One region of the Paenibacillus sp. JNUCC 34 genome, then DNA from elsewhere that is predicted to be linked to it. Evidence: a T-box and tRNA genes for the amino acid it is inferred to sense, from the RefSeq annotation. Region 1 holds a T-box; the other holds one or more tRNA genes.
The links. A T-box is a leader RNA that pairs with one kind of tRNA and senses whether it is charged. The one in region 1 lies ahead of gltX (glutamate--tRNA ligase), so its partner is inferred to be a tRNA-Glu.
Positions count from the first base shown of each region.

Region 2: it encodes a tRNA-Glu, which carries the amino acid that the T-box ahead of gltX (glutamate--tRNA ligase) is inferred to sense. The anticodon was not compared.

Region 1 is NZ_CM177770.1:3,011,258-3,021,181, forward strand. Features, by position in the region: gene AC2TF5_RS14170 (AraC family transcriptional regulator) at 313-1,206, shown strand; gene AC2TF5_RS14175 (hypothetical protein) at 1,632-1,997, shown strand; T-box leader at 2,410-2,649, shown strand; gene gltX (glutamate--tRNA ligase) at 2,696-4,354, shown strand; gene AC2TF5_RS14185 (response regulator transcription factor) at 5,145-5,828, shown strand; gene AC2TF5_RS14190 (sensor histidine kinase) at 5,829-6,830, shown strand; gene AC2TF5_RS14195 (ABC transporter ATP-binding protein) at 6,925-7,608, shown strand; gene AC2TF5_RS14200 (ABC transporter permease) at 7,605-9,924, shown strand, end outside.
Region 2 is NZ_CM177770.1:1,120,356-1,130,279, reverse strand. Features, by position in the region: gene AC2TF5_RS05165 (alpha/beta hydrolase) at 1-48, opposite strand, end outside; gene AC2TF5_RS05160 (FecCD family ABC transporter permease) at 67-1,089, opposite strand; gene AC2TF5_RS05155 (FecCD family ABC transporter permease) at 1,082-2,089, opposite strand; gene AC2TF5_RS05150 (ABC transporter substrate-binding protein) at 2,110-3,120, opposite strand; gene AC2TF5_RS05145 (AraC family transcriptional regulator) at 3,231-4,889, opposite strand; gene AC2TF5_RS05140 (KGG domain-containing protein) at 5,137-5,457, opposite strand; gene AC2TF5_RS05135 (hypothetical protein) at 5,635-5,886, opposite strand; gene AC2TF5_RS05130 (hypothetical protein) at 6,275-6,526, opposite strand; tRNA gene AC2TF5_RS05125 (tRNA-Leu) at 6,797-6,879, opposite strand; tRNA gene AC2TF5_RS05120 (tRNA-Lys) at 6,909-6,984, opposite strand; tRNA gene AC2TF5_RS05115 (tRNA-Glu) at 7,061-7,135, opposite strand; gene AC2TF5_RS05110 (DinB family protein) at 7,400-7,861, opposite strand; tRNA gene AC2TF5_RS05105 (tRNA-Ser) at 8,297-8,385, opposite strand; tRNA gene AC2TF5_RS05100 (tRNA-Asn) at 8,393-8,468, opposite strand; gene AC2TF5_RS05095 (SprT family protein) at 8,513-8,983, opposite strand; gene AC2TF5_RS05090 (hydrolase/acyltransferase) at 9,187-9,537, shown strand; gene cmpA (cortex morphogenetic protein CmpA) at 9,618-9,746, shown strand.

The DNA.
Region 1 (9,924 bases):
GATAATCTCGAAGGAAACCGCCGCTGATAACGACACGTCGACGAAAGTACAAACTTATCTAAAATACCTGAGATCAAGAACTATGACGTGCAATCAAAAAGTTGTTAATGATTCTTGATTTTAACTTTCAAAGTGTTGCCTCCCAGCAATATATTCTATCCTCCTTACTCATCATTATTTTGTACCAAATGACAAAGGGACCGTTATCCCATTTGTCTCAAATGTTTGCCTAATCCTCTCAGTACCACTTAAGAAACAAACGAAAATGGGCTATAATCGGACTACAAATAATGACGGAATAAGGAGGATCAAATGTCTGGAATAATCACAAATCGGCAGAATGAGCTCGTTTATATCATTGAACGTTATTCAGAAAAGGACGGAGTTCACAAAACCGCTATACCGTCCTTATTTTTCATGCATCGGTCGAATGTGACCGGACCAAACCACGGAGTATACAAGCCCTCCTTTTGTATGGTAGTACAAGGGGCAAAGGAGGTATGGCTAGCGCAGGATCACTTTAGGTACAGTCCTGCCGATTACCTTGTTGCATCTGTTCACTTACCAGTTACCACCCAAGTCACTGAAGCTACTCCCGATGTACCATATTTGGGTCTCAGGCTCGAATTTTCACCGAGTCAAATTCTAGAGATTTTACATGACTCTGAACTCCGAGATATTCCGAAAGAAAATCCTAAACGAGCTATGTTTGTTAGCCATATTGAATCTTCTTTATTGGATGCGGTCATCCGATTAGCTCGTTTGTTAGATAATCCTAAAGATATTCCTGTGCTTGCTCCACTGTTTACTAAGGAAATTCTTTATAGGGTGCTGCAAAGTCAGTATGGGAATGTTTTAAAGGGACTTGTAGTAGAAGAGAGTTCAATCCACCAAATCAGAGATGTTATTGGACATATCATGAACAATTACAATCATTCTTTTCGGATCGAAGACCTTGCAGAAATAGCGAATATGAGTATATCGTCCTTTCATCGGCACTTTAAAGAAGTAACGGCTATGAGTCCTATTCAGTTTCAAAAACAAATGAGACTTCAGGAAGCCCGGCGACTATTATTAACCGAGTCTGCAGATGCCTCTGATGTTGCATATCGAGTAGGCTATGAAAGTACTTCCCAATTCAGCCGTGAGTACTCCAGAATGTTTGGCTTTCCGCCTAAACAAGATATAAAACGTCTAAAAGCATAAATGCAATTCAGTCAGTAAATGAAAAAGCAACCGATCGCTCTAGCTGGCTGCCGTGGTGACTATCGATATGGTCTTTAAATCTGTAATCGAAAAGGTTAGTTTGACAGTCCAAAATTAGAGATAGAATTATAACGACAGACCTTGCACGTGAGTCTTTACGGGGGAGGGGAATGCTAATCTTAGGCGCGCCCTAATGACTTTTCGGAAATGGAGACTGTCGTCTTTTTGGTAGCGGATAAAAACTTGGTCAATTCCTCTAAGTAGCGTAAAATGATATTCCTGATGTGAAATTGCTTGTCGATAAAATTACCCTTCCAATACTCTCTGACTATGGTTAGAAGCTATTGAATGAGTTGAATCAGGTTCTCAGCGATTATTACGAGTATCAAGCAAAATAATTCAGAAACAAAGAGAGGCCAGCACTAATGGAAAACGTATCAAATGAAGATAAATTGGAATCAATCAAAGCCTTCCAATCGACAATCCGTAAATCCGAAAACGCCTTAGATAATATGACTCAGAAAGGTGCTAACACTACCTTATTAAAGAAACGTCTCAAATCTTTATACATCGGTTTAGCCATGCTAGAAGCTGCTTGGAATCTAAGACCTCATCATTACACCGAGGAAGATTTAACAGAAGCTCGCAATGTTTTGACTGGTTTATTCCCATCACTTGAGAACATTTATGGTAAGTCAAAAGCGGGTAGCCCTCAAAAAACGCTTTTAGAAAGAAGAATTAAAGCACTTGAACTAGCTGTTCAAGCCATGGATGATCTTGCAAATAAATAAAATCCCCTTTGAATGTTTTCGCTGCAACTCTCGATCCCGAATCCAAGCCTGGTACCTTCATCGTCATCTTGAAGTACGACGATAAAGGAACCATTATTTAATGTTACTTAATATCGGCAGTTGTTAAGTGTACCGGAAGATACTTTAGATATACCACTTAATTTATGTCTATTTCCGAATATGACCAGAGTTGGTCGATTTACTGATACGGATGAAAACAGTATATTACGTATCAGAATCAGCACTGGTTGAAAAACGAATTTGAGAAGTTTTCCTAAGCGATCATCCTCGAAAATTGAAAGCAATAAAGGGAGCATAACATGGACCATGGTTGGGATATTCGAGGTCCGAATAGATTCTTGACAATTTGGTAATAATGAATTATCGTATCACTAAGCATATCCACATATTGTAAAATGAAGTGAAGAGGAAGAGTAATTAATCACTCGAATCTTAGAGAGCCCATGCTGGTGAAATTGGGTATTCGAGCTTAATGAATGAAGCCTTGGAGTAGTAGACCGAAAAATTGGAGTAGGTCTACCGGGGATTTCCCGTTAAAGAAATGTGCAGCAAGATAATGAATTGTTGCATAATGAGCGGGTTTTTTAACCAATTTAGGTGGTAACGCGGAAGCAAGCCTTTCGTCCTTTAACAGGATGAAGGGCTTTTTTATTTTGAACCTATAAGGGGATATGATTATGTCAAATGAGAACATGGCAGAACTGTTATTTCCGGATGTCGGGCAATTACCAGCTGATATTTACTCACTGTATCCACAAAGAAATTTGTCTTCATCTGCTATGGTAACACGTTTTGCACCAAGCCCAACAGGTTTATTAAACATTGGGGGGCTTTACGCAGCTTTAATATCGAAGAGATTAGCGCACCAAAGTAATGGGGTATTTTTCCTGCGTATCGAAGACACAGACAAAAAACGCGAAATAAAAGGCAGCCTCGAAAACATTATCAATTCATTGTTATACTTCGGGATTCATTTTGATGAAGGACCTACCTTATCAGGTGATAATAAGGGTGATTACGGACCCTATAAACAAAGCTCACGAATACAAATCTATAAGGTATTTATTAAGCACTTAGTGCGAAATGGATTAGCATATCCTTGCTTCTGTAATGCGGACGATTTACAAAAAATAAGAATAAGCCAGCAGAACCTAAAGGTAACAACAGGTTATTATGGTAAATGGGCTAAACATCGAGATATTTCTTTTCAGCAAGCCAAAGAAGAGATTTTAAATGGTAAACCGTTTGTTATTAGACTTAAATCTTTAGGGTCATCAGATACGAGAATAAAGTACCATGATTTGGTGAAAGGTCCGATTGAGTTACCTGAAAATGACCAAGATATTGTTATTATGAAAACGGATGGGTTACCAACATATCACTTTGCTCATGCCATAGACGATTATCTGATGGGTACAACCCATGTCATTAGGGGCGATGAATGGCTTTCTTCTGTGCCTACCCATATTCAGTTGTTTGAAACCTTAGGTTTTAGAATACCGGAATACGGACATATTGCTCCAATAATGAAGCAAGTCGGAGCTTCGAAACGGAAATTCAGTAAACGTAAGGATCTTGATGGTACCGCTGAGTATTACAAAGAACAAGGATACCCAGGAGTAGCTATAGGTGAATACTTCATGAATCTCATCAATTCTGACTTTGAAGAATGGAGGATGGCAAACCCTCATAAATCATTTAGAGACTTTTTTATCTATACTGATAAAATGAATGCCAGTGGTGCCTTATTAGACATGAATAAACTGGGTGACATCAGCAAGGATGTTATCTCAAGGCTCACGGGTAAACAAGTATTTGACCATTTATACACTTGGTCAAAGGAATTTGATTCTGAGCTATATACTTTAATTGACAAGAATATGGAATACACTGTAAACATTCTAAATATAGGTCGAACGGGTGAAAAACCAAGAAAAGATTATTCTAAGTGGTCAGATGTGAAACCAATGATTGCTTTATTTTATGACGAATTGTTTGAAAAGGATGTATTGAGTGGCTATAAGTTACCTACAAATGTTGGTTTTGATGTTGCGAAAGAAATTGTACTAGATTTCAGCAAAACTTATAGGTTCAATAATGAAAAGGAAGCTTGGTTTCATGAAATTAAAGAACTTGCAGTAAGACTCGGATTTGCAAAAGATATGAAGCTATATAAAGCCAATCCTAACGATTTCAAGGGGCATGTTGGTGATGTAGCGATGGTAATCAGGGTCGCTCTAACTAACAGAATCAATACACCTGATTTGTTTGATATTATGAAAGTAATGGGCGAAAATAGGGTTTTTGAACGAATGCAGAGATTTATGTTGTCATAAAACTTTAAAGTAAAATGACCGGTCGAACGCCGGTCATTTTTTTCGTTTAGGATGACACCATTAAAGCTCGCGGGGATGAACAGAAAGAAAACACTCCAGGTAAGCATGTAGGTCATGCTCCAATTACGAAGAGAGGCAGGAAGCATTTTCGAGCTCTACTCTAACGTATGATTATGCCGTTGGTCGCTAAGAATACAGCATACTGGTTGATTGTTTTAGTCTCAAAACGCCTTGAGTATCGTACTGACATTCATACAAATATTGGTCATTTGACGATTTGTATTGCATGGTTTGGCTTCATCGAAGGCGAGGGGAAGGAAGGTTTACTTCCAACAAAAAAAGTATGCGAATCAACCAAATCATATTCCATAAAGCACACATCCTGTAAATTGCAGTATAATTAGTAGATTCATAAGGACATATGTACAAAATACTATATAATATTAAATCACATTATACTAAGAACACTCATCCTTTACATAGCATTATTATTCAAACAGTGGAAGGAAATCAAGTTGTTCTAAAAACCCACCTATTGAGACACGCCTTTGCGACTCATGCCGTACAAACCGAGAAAATCCAAAGGGCATTCTTAGAGGTCCGGAACCGAAATCCGTATTTCCTCAAAATAAATGAACGGGAATGGTTACAAGAATCGTACGACAAGAGGAAAAACCTTTCGATCGAACTTGGAGTAAGTGATTTTTTCCCTGTTGCAGAATAAATTTGTTATAATGTCGAAGCTAAGATGGAAGAATGAATTTAATATTATAGTTAGGATGATCTGCATATGAAAATATTATTAGTGGAAGATGATAAAACGATCGCGTCCGGTCTAGAATATTCGCTCCAGCAAGATCAATTTTCTACCGTTCTTTGCCATAATGTCGCATCAGCGAAAAAGGTGCTCGCCGAAGATATAGATTCAGTCGCTTTATGCTTGTTTGATTTATCGCTTCCGGATGGAAACGGTTATGAATTGTGCAAAATGGTGAAAGAGCGACGAGATATTCCGGTCATCTTTTTAACGGCGATCGACGATGAAGTCAATGTCGTGATGGGGCTTGACATGGGAGCCGATGATTATATTACAAAACCTTTTCGAATTCGCGAGCTTCTCTCGCGAATCAAGTCTGTCTTGCGGAGATATCATAAGCCGTCTCAGACCCAAGCGATCATTAACATTGACAATGTCCGCATGAATACGCTGGAAGGAAAAGTGTATAAAAACGGCGCCGAAATTTCATTGACCGCTTTGGAGTATCGCTTATTGTTGATCTTTGGCAACCATATTGGACAAGTTCTCTCAAGAAATCAGCTTTTAGAGCAGATTTGGGACGTGGCAGGCGACTTCGTGAACGACAATACGCTAACGGTATATATCAAAAGGCTAAGAGAAAAGCTGGAGGATGATCCGCAGCATCCCACGATGATCAAAACGGTACGCGGTTTAGGATATAAGGTCGGTGATTAGATGCTGCGTAATCGAGAGATTCAAATTTTATTGTTCATCATGGGTTCAATCAGTTTAACGGCGATCGTTGCCGCTGCTTTCATTTCGTCTGTTGCGGCGGCGCTCATTTTCATCCTATCTATTTTACTTATTGGAAGCAGTCTGTTATTCACGAGATGGAGATACCGCGAACTTGAAAAGCTGTCCGTCTATTTGCGTGAAATTAGCAGCGGCAATTATTCCCTTGACGTTCGCGATAATCAAGAAGGCGAGCTTAGCATTTTAAAAAATGATATTTATAAAGTGACGCTCATGCTGTCAGAGCAGCGATCGCTTCTGCAGCAAGACAAAACTAAATTGACGGATGCCATTTCCGATATCTCTCATCAGCTGAAAACGCCGCTTACCTCTATGATGGTGATGGCGGATTTGTTAAGCAAACCTGACTTACCTTCAGCGAAAAGAACGGAGTTCACCCGTAATATTCGTATTCAGCTTGAACGAATCGATTGGCTTGTTTCGTCATTATTGAAGCTATCAAAAATCGACGCAAAGACAATCCAATTCAAAAAAGATCGAGTATCGGTGAAAAAGCTTGTACAAAAAGCGTTAGAGCCGGTTTTGATTCCGATGGATATTAAGGAACAAACGATTTCCATCAAGGGCGATGACAACGTCTCTTTTGTCGGTGATTTCAATTGGACTACTGAAGCGATCATCAATATTTTGAAAAACGGCGTGGAGCACACGCATGAAGGAGGAATAATCGTCATTTCTTTTTCCGAAAACGCGCTATTTACGGAAATTATCATTGCTGATAATGGAAAAGGCATTCCAAAAGAAGATTTGCCTTATATTTTTAAACGTTTTTATAAAGGGAAAAATGCTAGTGAGGGGAGCATCGGTATTGGTCTTGCGATGGCTTACAGCATTATTGCTAGTCAGAACGGAGTGATCGATGTGACGAGCAGCAGCGACAAGGGTACACAGTTTCGAATTAAATTTTATAAACAAGTGATTTGACCGTAAGTGAGTAAATTGTCATCTTCACAGTCACTTGAAAGTCATTTTGGACAGATAGAATGATATCCATCAGCAAAGAGATGGAGGTTTTACATTGGAAATTTTAAAAATAGATCATCTGTCTAAAATATACGGTAAAGGCGAATCGGCGGTAAAGGCGCTTGACGATGTTTCCTTTTCGGTCCGAAAAGGTGAATTTGTCGCGATCATCGGCCCGTCCGGATCGGGGAAATCGACACTTCTGCATATGCTGGGCGGTGTGGATCGGCCGACTAGCGGCAAAGTCCTCGTTGAGGATACGGACATGTATAACTTGGACGAAACGCAGCTGGCCATCTTCAGGCGCAGACAAATCGGCCTGATATACCAGTTTTTCAATCTGATTCCCGTCCTGACGGTGGAAGAGAATATGACGTTGCCGCTCTTACTGGATAACCAAAAGGTAGATCAAAAGCAATTGGATGGCCTTGTGAATACGTTGAATTTGCATCATCGACTAAATCACCTGCCGAATCAGCTATCCGGCGGACAACAGCAACGGGTGTCGATCGGCAGAGCGCTCATTAGTAATCCTGCCATTATGCTGGCAGATGAGCCGACCGGGAATCTGGACAGCAAGAATAGCAGCGAGATCATCGACTTATTACAAATGTCGAATAAAACCTATCATCAGACATTGATCGTGATTACTCATGACGAACGAATCGCTTTGCAAGCCGACAGGGTCATTTCGATTGAAGACGGAAGGATTGCCAAAGACGAGGTGATCCGACGTTGAATATTGTTAATACGCTAACGATCCGGCATCTGAAGCAGAACAAGAGACGAACGCTCGTAACCATCATCGGCGTCATCATTTCGGTTGCCATGGTGACCGCCGTCGCTACGCTTGTGTTTTCCTTTTCGGATTTAATGATCAGACAATCCATCGCAGATACAGGGGAGTGGCATGTCCAATACCAAGATGTCACCAAAGAACAGCTTACGGCGATACAGGGCGATGACGCAACCAAAACCGTCGCGATGGCAAGAGATCTGGGGTTTGCCCCACTAGAAGGGGGGCAAAACCCCAATAAGCCGTACTTGTTCATCAAGTCATATGACGCGCAAGGTTTCGCGCAATTTCAGGTTGAACTAAGCAAGGGGCGTCTTCCACTTACGGACAAGGAAGTCGTTATCTCCGAACCCGTTGCAATGAACGCCAAAGTGAAGTATGAAATCGGCGATCATCTAACCCTTCGCGTCGGCGAACGATTCGAACAAGGGGGCGATCATCCCCTGGATCAGACCGAACCGTTGCGTAGGGAAGACGGCATAGTGACGGAAACGTTGCAGCATATCAAGACAAGGGAGTATACGGTGGTAGGCTTCATTAAGCCTCCCTTAGGGGAAACGGCCTGGTCTCCGGGGTATACGATCCTTAGCTATGTCGATAAAAATATCATCGGGGCAAACGATCGAGTCGATGCGTTGGTGATGTTGCAGCGTGTCAATCCGTTCTTGTTCGCTCATGCGGAGGATTTGGCTGAGAAAAACCATATGGAGTCGGTCCAATATAATAACAGTTTACTTCGTTATTACGGCTTGTCCAAAAGCAGTAGCTCGTCCAGCATGATGTTCTTCTTAGCGGCGATCATTATGGCGGTCATTATGATCGGCTCGGTGTCGCTGATCTATAATGCTTTTGCGATATCCGTCTCGGAACGTTCACGCCATTTAGGGATGCTGGCGAGCGTGGGGGCAACGAAAAGGCAGAAGCGTAATTCGGTGCTTTTTGAAGGTGTCGTCATTGGATTGATCAGCATTCCCATTGGCATCCTATGCGGTCTTGCCGGGATCGGGATCACCTTTTGGTTCATGAATTCCATGATTCAAGGGGCATTATGGACCAATGAGAAGCTGACGCTTATCGTCACGCCGTTATCGCTCTTGATTACTTGTGTTGTATCGCTGTTGACGATTTTCATTTCGTCGTATCTTCCGGCGATCAGAGCATCCAAGGTATCCGCGATGGACGCGATTCGCCAGACTGCCGACGTCAAGCTTACGGCCAAAGCCGTGAGAACGTCGAAGTTCATTCGCAAGTTCTTCGGGATCGAAGCGGAGATCGGGCTGAAAAACTTAAAAAGGAACAAACGGAGATATCATGCCATCGTATTTTCGCTCGTCATCAGCATTGTTTTGTTTTTGACGGTATCGTTTTTTACCGCCGGCATGACACAATCCCTGGAACTGTCGCGGGAAGGCATCAATTATGATATTGAAGTGTCGCACAGCAACGGAAAAAGAATAGACGATCGGTTGATGCGATCGATTGTATCCATGGATAGCGTCACGGAATATAACGTGATTCTCGAGTTGTATGAGAACGCTTGGGTCGATGCAGCGATCATCGCCGATGAATTGCAAGCGAAGGTGAAGAAGGACAAGAGCTTACTGCAAGACGGCAAATACCCTTACGATATTAAGATTCATGCATTGGACGATTCGAGCCTGCAAGCCTATGCCAGAGCGGTCGGCGCAGATTACGCGCAGCTTACGGATCCGGATCATCCCGCCGCGATCGTGATGGATAGGATCCATTACAAAGATATGGATACGGGGAAATACGTCCAGACGAAGGCCATCTATACGAATGTTGGAGAGCGTATCGCGTTAACGAACTTCTATAAAGAGAATGGGGAAGAAACGAAGGCAAACGAAGTGACCGTTGCCGCGTTAACGGATCAAGCACCGATGGGGATGAGCCCGACAGGCGTAGGCGGGTTAAATATGATCGTGTCGGAACGCGTCATGAATCGATTGGCAGACGACGATCTTGGTAACGTTCAGATGTACCTCCATTTGAAAAGCACGGAACCGCTGCGAACGCAGCAGGAAATCGAAGAGATGCATGAGACCAATCTGAATGTCTTCAATGTATATCAATCCAGAAAAAGCGAAGAACAACAGATTCTATTGATGTCCGTCTTCTCTTATGGATTTATCGTATTGATTTCGGCGATTTCCATTGCGAATATTTTTAATACGATCTCGACGGGCTTATCCCTTCGCAAACGAGAATTCGCGATGCTGAAATCCGTAGGCATGACGC
Region 2 (9,924 bases), 1.9 Mb from region 1:
TAATATGATTTCTCTTTGTTCCACTTTTAAATGATGAAAGTGATTCATTCCACTCCTCCAGTCTTTTTATTTCCTCGTTCGAATGAGCAAATAAACAAAGTAGGGCACACCGATGATGGATACCACAATACCAACAGCCAGTTCAGCAGGTGCAAATATCGTTTTTCCAATGAAATCACCGATAAGAACGATCGCCATGCCAGCCACACCACTGACAGGAATGATATTTTTGTGCCGCAGTCCTACCAATTGTCTGGCCATGTGAGGAGCGATCAGGCCTACGAAACCAATACTGCCGGAAACAGCAACACTAGCACTCACCAATCCAATGCTGCACAACAGAAAAATATTTTTTTCTTTTTCAGCAGATACGCCAAGCCCTTTCACACTTTCCTCACTCAACTGAAACAAATCCAGAACATGAGCGCGCAGCCAAATTATTAGCGGAAGAAGCATTATCCAAGGCAGCATGGTAATAACAAACTTCCAGTTCGCGTTATGAAGGCTGCCCGCGAGCCATACAACCGCCATCTCAAAATCATTCGGATTCATTTTGAGAGAGACATACATGGTCACAGCGCCGAATCCGGAAGCAATAGCAATCCCGACCAATATAAGCCGCTGCGGATCGAGCGTTCCGTCTTGTCTGGCAAATAAATAAATCGCCGCTGTGGCAGCCATCCCGCCGACCACACCGAACATTGGCATCATCATTACGCCAAGCCATCCCGTCATTGTTATACTCCCTTGAAACAGGAACATAAACAGTACAACAGCCATTCCCGCACCTGCGTTAATTCCAAGTATCCCGGGGTCTGCAAGTCCATTTCTCGTTACGCCTTGGATCACGGCACCGGCTATTCCCAAGGAGAAGCCAACCAGGGCACCAAGAACGATACGAGGAAGGCGAAAATCAAATACAACAAGATCATGGTCTGGCTGACGATCGATTCTTAGCAATGTTTTGATTAGATCCATAACTGACATGTCAAAGGTTCCGCTCGTCAAACTGAAATAAGCAGCCATAAACACAATGACGGTTCCAATAACTAATACAGTACTCACACGTGCATAAGATGTGTTACGCATGCTGCCCTCCTCCTCTCGTCTTAATCAGATACAAGAAGAAGGGAACACCGATTAAAGCCGTAACAACCCCTACCGGAGTTTCAAAAGGAAAATTGATAAACCGCGCAAGAATATCGCATAGAGCTAGAAACACTCCACCTATCACCCCGGATACGGGAACGATCCAGCGGTAATCCGAACCCGACAGAAATCTGGCGATATGGGGAATGATCAAGCCTACGAAGGCAACTTTTCCAGCTAGTGCCACAGAGACACCGGTCAAAATAACGACGGCCAGTATCGCTAGCGATTTAACAAGCATTGTACGTATTCCCAGTCCCTTCGCAATCTCTTCGCCGAGTGAAAGGACAGATACAGATTTGGACAGACCAATAGCCAGTGACAAACCCACAAGGGCAAACGGAATACTTAACTTAATCAGTTCCGGATCCATCTGATGCAGTCTGGCGTTATACCAAAAACTTAGATTCTGGGAAATCTGATAATAAGTCGCAATGGCATTAGCTGTTCCGCTTAGAAATGTTCCGATAATCGTACCGAGTATTGCCAGTCGAACTGGACTAAGTCCATGAGGAATCATCCAGGCAAGACCGAAAACAATGCCTGCACCGACGGCAGATCCGATCAAGGAACATACAATATACCAGGTGGAATTCGCGTTTGGCATAAATACCATAAATAGAGTAACCGCAAAAACAGAACCGTCCGATACGCCCATGATGGAGGGCGATGCAAGGTAATTTCTTGTCATTCCTTGCATGAGTGCTCCTGATATAGCCAGAAAAGCACCAATCAGCAACGCTCCTATGACACGCGGTAACCTAGAAGTCATAATGATCTGATGATCTACACTGTCTGCATCAAATGCGAATACGGAATCCCAAATCACATCAACTGTAATATTTTTAGCTCCATATAAAATTGAAGCGATGATGAGCAATATAACTGCTGCCGGGGCTATCACAAGGATAACCGCCGGCAGCGAACATCTGAACCGCATATACAACACGCCTTACTGATCTATTTTGTGAGATTGCTTACCGCTTCCTTCAGGAACTGAATTTTGCTGTAGGCTGTTCCGCCTTGAGCCAAGGGATCGACAACATTAACAAAAACGTGGTCGTCTTTGAAAGCCTTAATGTTCTTCATGATCGGATCGTTCTTGAATTTCTCAAGTGCATCCGGTGTTTCTTGGTTCTCTGCTGGAGAGAACTGGATGAACAAATAGTCCGGATTCATGTCTGCAAATTTCTCTTTGGAGATCAATTCCTGTGCTTTTGCAGCTTTCACTTCCTCAGGAACTGCAATCCCAAGATCTTCATACAATACCGGATTAAAGAATACAGCTTCCGGATAAATGTACTGCTCTCCACCCCGGATCCTTAACGCAACAACCTTTTTATCTTTAAGGGAATCTCCAAGCTGAGATTTGGCCGCTTCCAGGTCAGTTTTGTATTGGGCAATTTCTTTCTCCGCCTGCTCCTGCTTGCCACTTAATTCCCCGAGCAGTTTTAAGTTACTCTCCCAGTTCGTAGAGATGTGGGAATACGGAATTGTTGGTGCAATTTTGTTCAACTGCTCAATAACCTCCGGTTTAGCTTTGGAAGATGCCAGAATGACATCTGGTTTCAATGACAAAATGGTTTCGAAATTCGGTTCCATTTTTTCTCCAACGGATTGAGCATCTTTCGTTATGGATTGAAACAAAGGAGGGAATTCCCCTGCAAAAGTAATGGCTCCAACAGGATTAACTTCCAAAACAATGGAATCCTCCATGGCTTCGACAGCACCTGTGATAACAATCCGCTCTGTCTTAGTTGGCAACGTGTACTCTTGGTCCAAATATTTCACAACTTTGGTATCTGCAGTCTGAGGCGCATCTGCTTTTTTCTCTGTAGATTCATTCTGCGAAGCATTGTTTTGGGATTCACTATTAACGGCCTGCTCTTTTCCTTGCTTATCTCCACCACAAGCCGATAAAATCAGGGCCATCACCATGAATAACCCCAGCATAAACTTCATTTTTTTCATCTCTTTCTTGTTCCCCTTTCAACGGTCATCCTATAATTGATAATGATTATCATTATTAATTATAGTAAGGGATGAACGTCCTTTACACCATGGACAAATCACCAAATCCATCATGGACAATCTCCGGAAAAGGTTTTGGCAACCTCTTCAACCATTAGTTCCAGTGCAATCGGTGAATATTCTCGCCAAGGATAGGAGGATACCTGATGAAACCTTCCTTCTCTAACAGCAGGTATCGTCATCCAATCCGGAGAAGTTTGGAGTTCTCGCCAATATTCAAGCGTATCCGAATCCTGACGGACCAAAAGAAAAATATGATCTGCCTCCATTGTCTTTATCTTGTCAACAGTCAAGGGGACATCGTCACTCATTTTTTCCATAAGGGAAGGTGAAAGAAAGTCCAGATTGTTAAACAGCACTTCTCTCATACCGAGGTTTCTATATGAGACCAGTTCATGATCATGAAGACGTGCGGTCAAAAGCGTTGGCGGATCATTGATTTCCCTGAAAATCTCATGCCGGAAGGACCGTAATTTCCTATAAAATGACTCTATCCACTGCTGTGCCTCCGCATTTTTATCAAGTAAATGTGCCATCCACAGCAGCTGCTCCTCCCACCCAACACTTTCCTCAGGAAGTTCGTAAACGGGAGCAATCTGCTGCAACCGCTCCTTCTCCCATAATTCCAGATCCTGTGAACAGATAATGAGCTCCGGCTGTGATAATTCAAGCTTTTCCAGATTGCCTATTTTGTTATGATTTTGGCGGAACGCATTCAGGTGTACAGGGATATCCGGACCAAGATTATGGTAGTAATCCCGAGACCATTTGGGATGCAGCGGTGCTGCATACGGAATGATATTAAGCGGTATTAGATACCCTAGTAGGGAAGTAGAACCATAGACCGCTAATTTGTTTTTTCGTTTTTTTATGTAGGCCGACGGAGATAGACCAAATTCTTTTTTAAACTTCCGACTGAAATAAAATTCATCTTTATATCCCACCATATGTGCGACTTCCTTAAGAATACGTCCTGAACCCAACATCAATTGTTTTGCCTTATTCATTCTCACCTGGGCCAGATATTCCGTTGCGCTAAGACCATATGTTTTTTTAAACATATCCATATAATATTTGGGACTGAGTTCGGCCATACCGGCAAGCTGGTCAATCGTCAATTCTTCATTATAGTGATTGTCCATGTATTCTCTGGTACGTTCCAATCCCTGAGTCTTATCGCTCTTGGCATTCAAATTGCCCAAAGATAACATCTCTTGCAGCAATTCTTGAAAATCCAACTGAGCCCGCCATTGTTTAAAGTCATCATCACTTCGAAAATGCTCATATATGGATCGACAGAACAAACTCAATCGATCTGCTGAGCTTAGCGTCAATGCACCTTCGTACTGAAGTATTTTTTCGGCATCAGCCTCCTCCAGCTGTCTCCTGCATAACGATTCTTTATAGAAGTTAAAATAAATGACGGCAACAGACACCGATTCCACACCATGTCTGTTTATTCCAAAAGTCGTACCACCCGGACAAAAGTAAGCAAATTCTCTTCCCATCCGGTTTTTGCGATCTTCTCTTTCCAGAGAAGCCTCTCCTCCGAGCAACACAATGAGTGCTGGTTGAAGCGTAAGCTGCTGTTCCAGATACATACCTTCCAGAGTGAATACTTCTATATTCCACAATTTGATTGTCAAAGAGTTGAATGTTGTTTGCTGCTTTCCTTTGCAGTTGCTATCTTTCTTTATATTCAATATCAAAACAAATTCCGCCCTTATATGAGAATGGTTATCATTATCATATAGATAACATATTCCTAGTCACTCTGTCCAGAAAGCTACTGCAATTCACTGGAATCTGGTGGTACGGTGAGAAATAAACAGCCATAGACGGGTTCAGTACCCGACTATGGCTGATCCTAATTACTTATGAAGGTTCTACTTTACAAAGTAATCCCAAGTTATAGGGTTGCTATTTTTTAGTAGATCCGTTATATATGTTGCGGACTCAGGCCTGACCGCCTTTACGTCCAGCTTCCTCACGGCTCAACTTGCTGCTATTTCCACCATTGCTGGAGTTATTGCGGGACTCGCCACCTTTTTGACCAATTTCTTGATAAAACTCTTTACCCTGGGAGTCAGAGGTAGCTTCTCCGCCCTTCCTGCCAATTTCCTGATAGAACTGTCTATTGTGAGAATCTGACGTTGCCTTGCCACCCTTACGTCCGATCTCCTGATAAAACTCTTTATCATGGTTCCTGGCTGTTGCTACTCCACCTAACCGTCCTGCTTCTTCACGGCTCATTTTACCAGTGTTGTTTCTAGCCATTACGAATCACTCCTTATAGGTTTTTGGGAAGTTGCCTGTCCATGGTATCCTATTAACCACTTGACCAAATATGAAACATCATTTACTTCTCAAGGAAGCCCCTGCGAACCCCTCGTTCGGACCGTTAAAAGACCCATTTCCAAATGAAATTGGAAATGGGTCCGAATAATTAAAAACCTATAAAGTATAGCCGATATTCAGCAATTGTTTTTTTAAATCGAAATCCTTAGGTTCGCGATAACGCCATTTCGCACCTTTTTTAATCCACTCTTCAAGATATCCTATATAGGTATATCCTAAATCATCATCATGATATCCAAATTGAAAGCCGCAACACGAGCAACGTATATAGGTCTTACAACCATATTCGTCTATTGGTGGTTCATCAAGCTTGTCATATCCGCATACTAAACAAGTATAATATTTCATTGTTTTAGCTCCTTTGATGTTGTCTTCTCCAATAAGCAATTCCATCTTTGGGTTTAAAGAAAGTTCTAATTACACCCTTTTTAGTAAGAGAACCAAATTCATTAGTTCTTGGATTGTAAAATAATTTATCGCCATTGGGCCTGCTTTTTTTTAAGAATGTTTATTCCACTTGTATTTTTAAAGGATTGGTTTACTTAAAATATTGATTCTCTCTCCGGTTTGTGAAATTTTTAATCTAAATGGATAGAGGTACACATTTATAACCGAACCTAGCCGATAACAGGTGCTGGTTATACCTTTTCTTTTTTGTGTAATGGATTCACAGTTAGAAGCAATTAATAGACCCATTTCCAAATGAAATTGGAAATGGGTCCGAATAATTAAAAACCTATAAAGTATAGCCGATATTCAGCAATTGTTTTTTTAAATCGAAATCCTTAGGTTCGCGATAACGCCATTTCGCACCTTTTTTAATCCACTCTTCAAGATATCCTATATAGGTATATCCTAAATCATCATCATGATATCCAAATTGAAAGCCGCAGCATGAACAAACTTCAAAAGTTTTATAACCGTATTCGTCTATTGGTGGTTCATCAAGCTTGTCATATCCGCATACTAAACAAGTATAATATTTCATTGTTTTAGCTCCTTTAATTATTGTCTTCTCCAATAAGAAATTCCAGCTTTAGGTTTATAGTAAGTTCTAATTACGCCCTTTTTAGAAAGAATACCAAATTCATTGGTTCGTGGATTATAAAATAATTTATCCCCATTGGGCCTGCTTTAGTTGAATAAGCCCCTATCAAGCTGGTGGAGGATAAACGGAAAAAGGAGCAACTAAGCAGGAAACATCTCCTGCATAAACGCCAAAAAAAAGCTCCTGCAAAAATGCAGGAGCTTTTTAGTATGCGGTAGAGAGGACTCGAACCTCCACGGGTATACACCCACTACCCCCTCAAGATAGCGTGTCTGCCATTCCACCACTACCGCATATTAAAAGGGTTAAATCTGTAAAAAAATGGTGAGCCATGAAGGACTCGAACCTTCGACACCCTGATTAAAAGTCAGGTGCTCTACCAACTGAGCTAATGGCTCTCGATGACAATCAAAGTGGCTGCCATAAAAGTAATTTTATGCTTCGACGAACCGTTGGGGTTCTCAAAGTAAAATATGGTGACCCGTAGGGGATTCGAACCCCTGTTACCTCCGTGAAAGGGAGGTGTCTTAACCCCTTGACCAACGGGCCTTATTTTCAACATCGCCGTGACGACAAGATTGAGTATAGCATAAACAGAAAACTTATGACAAGCTTTTTTTATATATTTTTCAAAAAAATTTTAGGTTTAAATCTTCATCAAACTCAGCCCAAAAATTTCGTCACCATCGGTTCCTCTCACGGTGTTTCCCTTACTTTAAGTAATATCTTGAACTTTTAACATCAAATTATTGACCATCTATAATGAATTGCTGCTCCATCTTCTACGAGATCGGAATATTTATCAATCGCCACCTATAGCTCTAAAACACGTTTAATTTGTTGAAAATGGTGAATATCATGTTTTACTAGACCATTATAATAATCGAATAAATTCAAACGCGTTTGACCAATATTGAATTCTTTACTCCAATATGTAAGGGGCATTTTATCTATTACACTAATAAGTTCTTTTCTTACCGTTATGAATTTATTTATTATCACTTGCTTTTCACATGTTCTTGCTTCTGATGCAGCTTGTGAGTTCATAGCTTCTACATCTGGAACCTTTGGCAAGACCTCTTCTGAAAATAATTGTGGAATTCGTTTTTGTACAACTTCATCCCAAAATACTAAATGTCCTATTATTTCCGCTATCGACCATTTTCCAGTATCTATTGGACTCCTCCATTGATTTTCAGTGATACAACTTAAACTCTCTACAAATTCAATCGAATAAGAATAATGGTCAATAATTTTCGCTTTCTCTTTACTCATACACCAGACCTCCTTCTCTAAATAACCCATTGTATTATTAATTATACTTTTGTTGATGGCTTGAACTAGTTAAAGTAATGAGTTATCTATGTCGCGCACAGGATATTCGAGCTTTCTACTGCGAAGTATATAAGGATCTATTGTTCGGTGTTAAATGAAATAATATTCAAGAAATCAAACGATGTCAACGCTCTGACGAACCCTTATGAGGGTTCTCATCCCTTTGCAAAAACCCCCCCTTCGCTTTTGCGTTGGGAGCTTTAATGATGTTATTCAGAACGGAGAGAGAGGGGTACTCTCACTTCGTTCGAGACTGCGATGTTATTCCTATCGAAGCTTATGCTCCGACGAACCCTTTTTTGAGGGTTCTCATCCCTTTACATAAAAACAGCCTGCCGGAAAACCGACAGGCTGTTTCATCGACGTTACTCTAAACGGAGAGAGAGGGATTCGAACCCTCGCACCGCTTACGCAGTCTAACCCCTTAGCAGAGGGTCCCCTTATAGCCACTTGGGTATCTCTCCAAATAAATGGCTCCCCGAACAGGACTCGAACCTGTGACAACTCGATTAACAGTCGAGTGCTCTACCAACTGAGCTATCAGGGAACGTTATGATGCAACTGAATATTAATTTACCATGATGTACGCTTTCAGTCAAGTGGCAGAAGACGCAGACAACCACTGCAGCGACCACAGCGGTAACGAGCTGGATCCATTTTTCGCTTGCGCCTGTATTCGGTTCCACAATCCACACACCGCAACACGTAGCGATAGGGCTCTGGTTTTCGTTGTTTATCCTGTGGTTTTACAATCGCTTTACAAAAACGGCTGCCGCCTACAGCCTTAAGCAGTGCTTTGAAATCGGAATCACGATGCTTATACCCCCGTCCTGCCAGGTGTAAATGATAGTGGCATAGCTCGTGCTTTATGATCTTCTCTACCTCTTCTCGCCCATGAATCTCAAGCTGGTGAGGATTAATTTCTATATTGTGGCTTTTCATAAAATACCGCCCGCCTGTGGTAGAAAGCCTACTATTAAACAAAGCACGGTGCCTGAACGGAACACGAAAACTATTAATTGAGATCTCCTCCACCCAGGCCTGGAGCTCTTCGTTGCTCATCTCATGCATAACGTCTGCCTTCTCCCTTTCCGCATTCCTTTATTCGTGCACATGACACACGAAGGATACTACTTGAATTTTAACTTCTCTCTAAGCTACACTGTCAAGTAAGGATGATGCAAATGAACGGCTTTCGTCAAACGATCAGAATGGATTTTGCAAATAATCTGAAGCAGGAAAGTATGGAGGGAGAACTTACAATCATGCCGAACATGCGTTATGTGATTTTACAGCTGAACGATAAACTGCAATACGTGGAAATGCCTTCGGATTACGCTTACCAGCTTAGCGCGCTCAATCTGCGGCTCAATAAGGAAATCAGCAAGCTGACTGCACAGGACAAGCCGGAGCTTCCGCTGGCCATAGCTGAATGTGATAACCTGGACTTGCTTCAGGAATCTGCACAAACGGTCAGTGGTCTTGACTACATAAATGAATTGGAGCGCACCTTTGCTTCCCTGGATGAGACTCATTATCCGCTCATATCTCTGCTCACTGAAATTCGCGCCCTGCAGGCACAGCTGGAGCAGTGGTATGAAGAAGAAGCCGTTTAAAAATAGGTAGACCTGCACGCTTTGGGCGTCTTCCCCATATGCTATCCATAACAGACGGATCGCAAGAGGAGGAGATACCCTTGCCGCAATGGCTCTGCAATCAACTCACACGTGCCTTTCGCAAAAAGGACAGACGCCAGATCAAACTACTGAACGAGTGCTGGTTCTTTTATCGAAACTCCCCGGGTGAGAGCTCGGATGCCCAATAAAGGGTATGCACGATATTGTCCATATCAGTGTATGCGAACAAGCCAGACCAAGGGTCTGGCTTGTTTTAGTTTCTTTAGAGATAATTTCAAGTTTATTCTCGCTCATTCAAAACTACTCGTTGAAGGCCAATCTCTTAACAAGAAGCCCCAATCCAGCACTGGATCGGGGCTCTTTGTC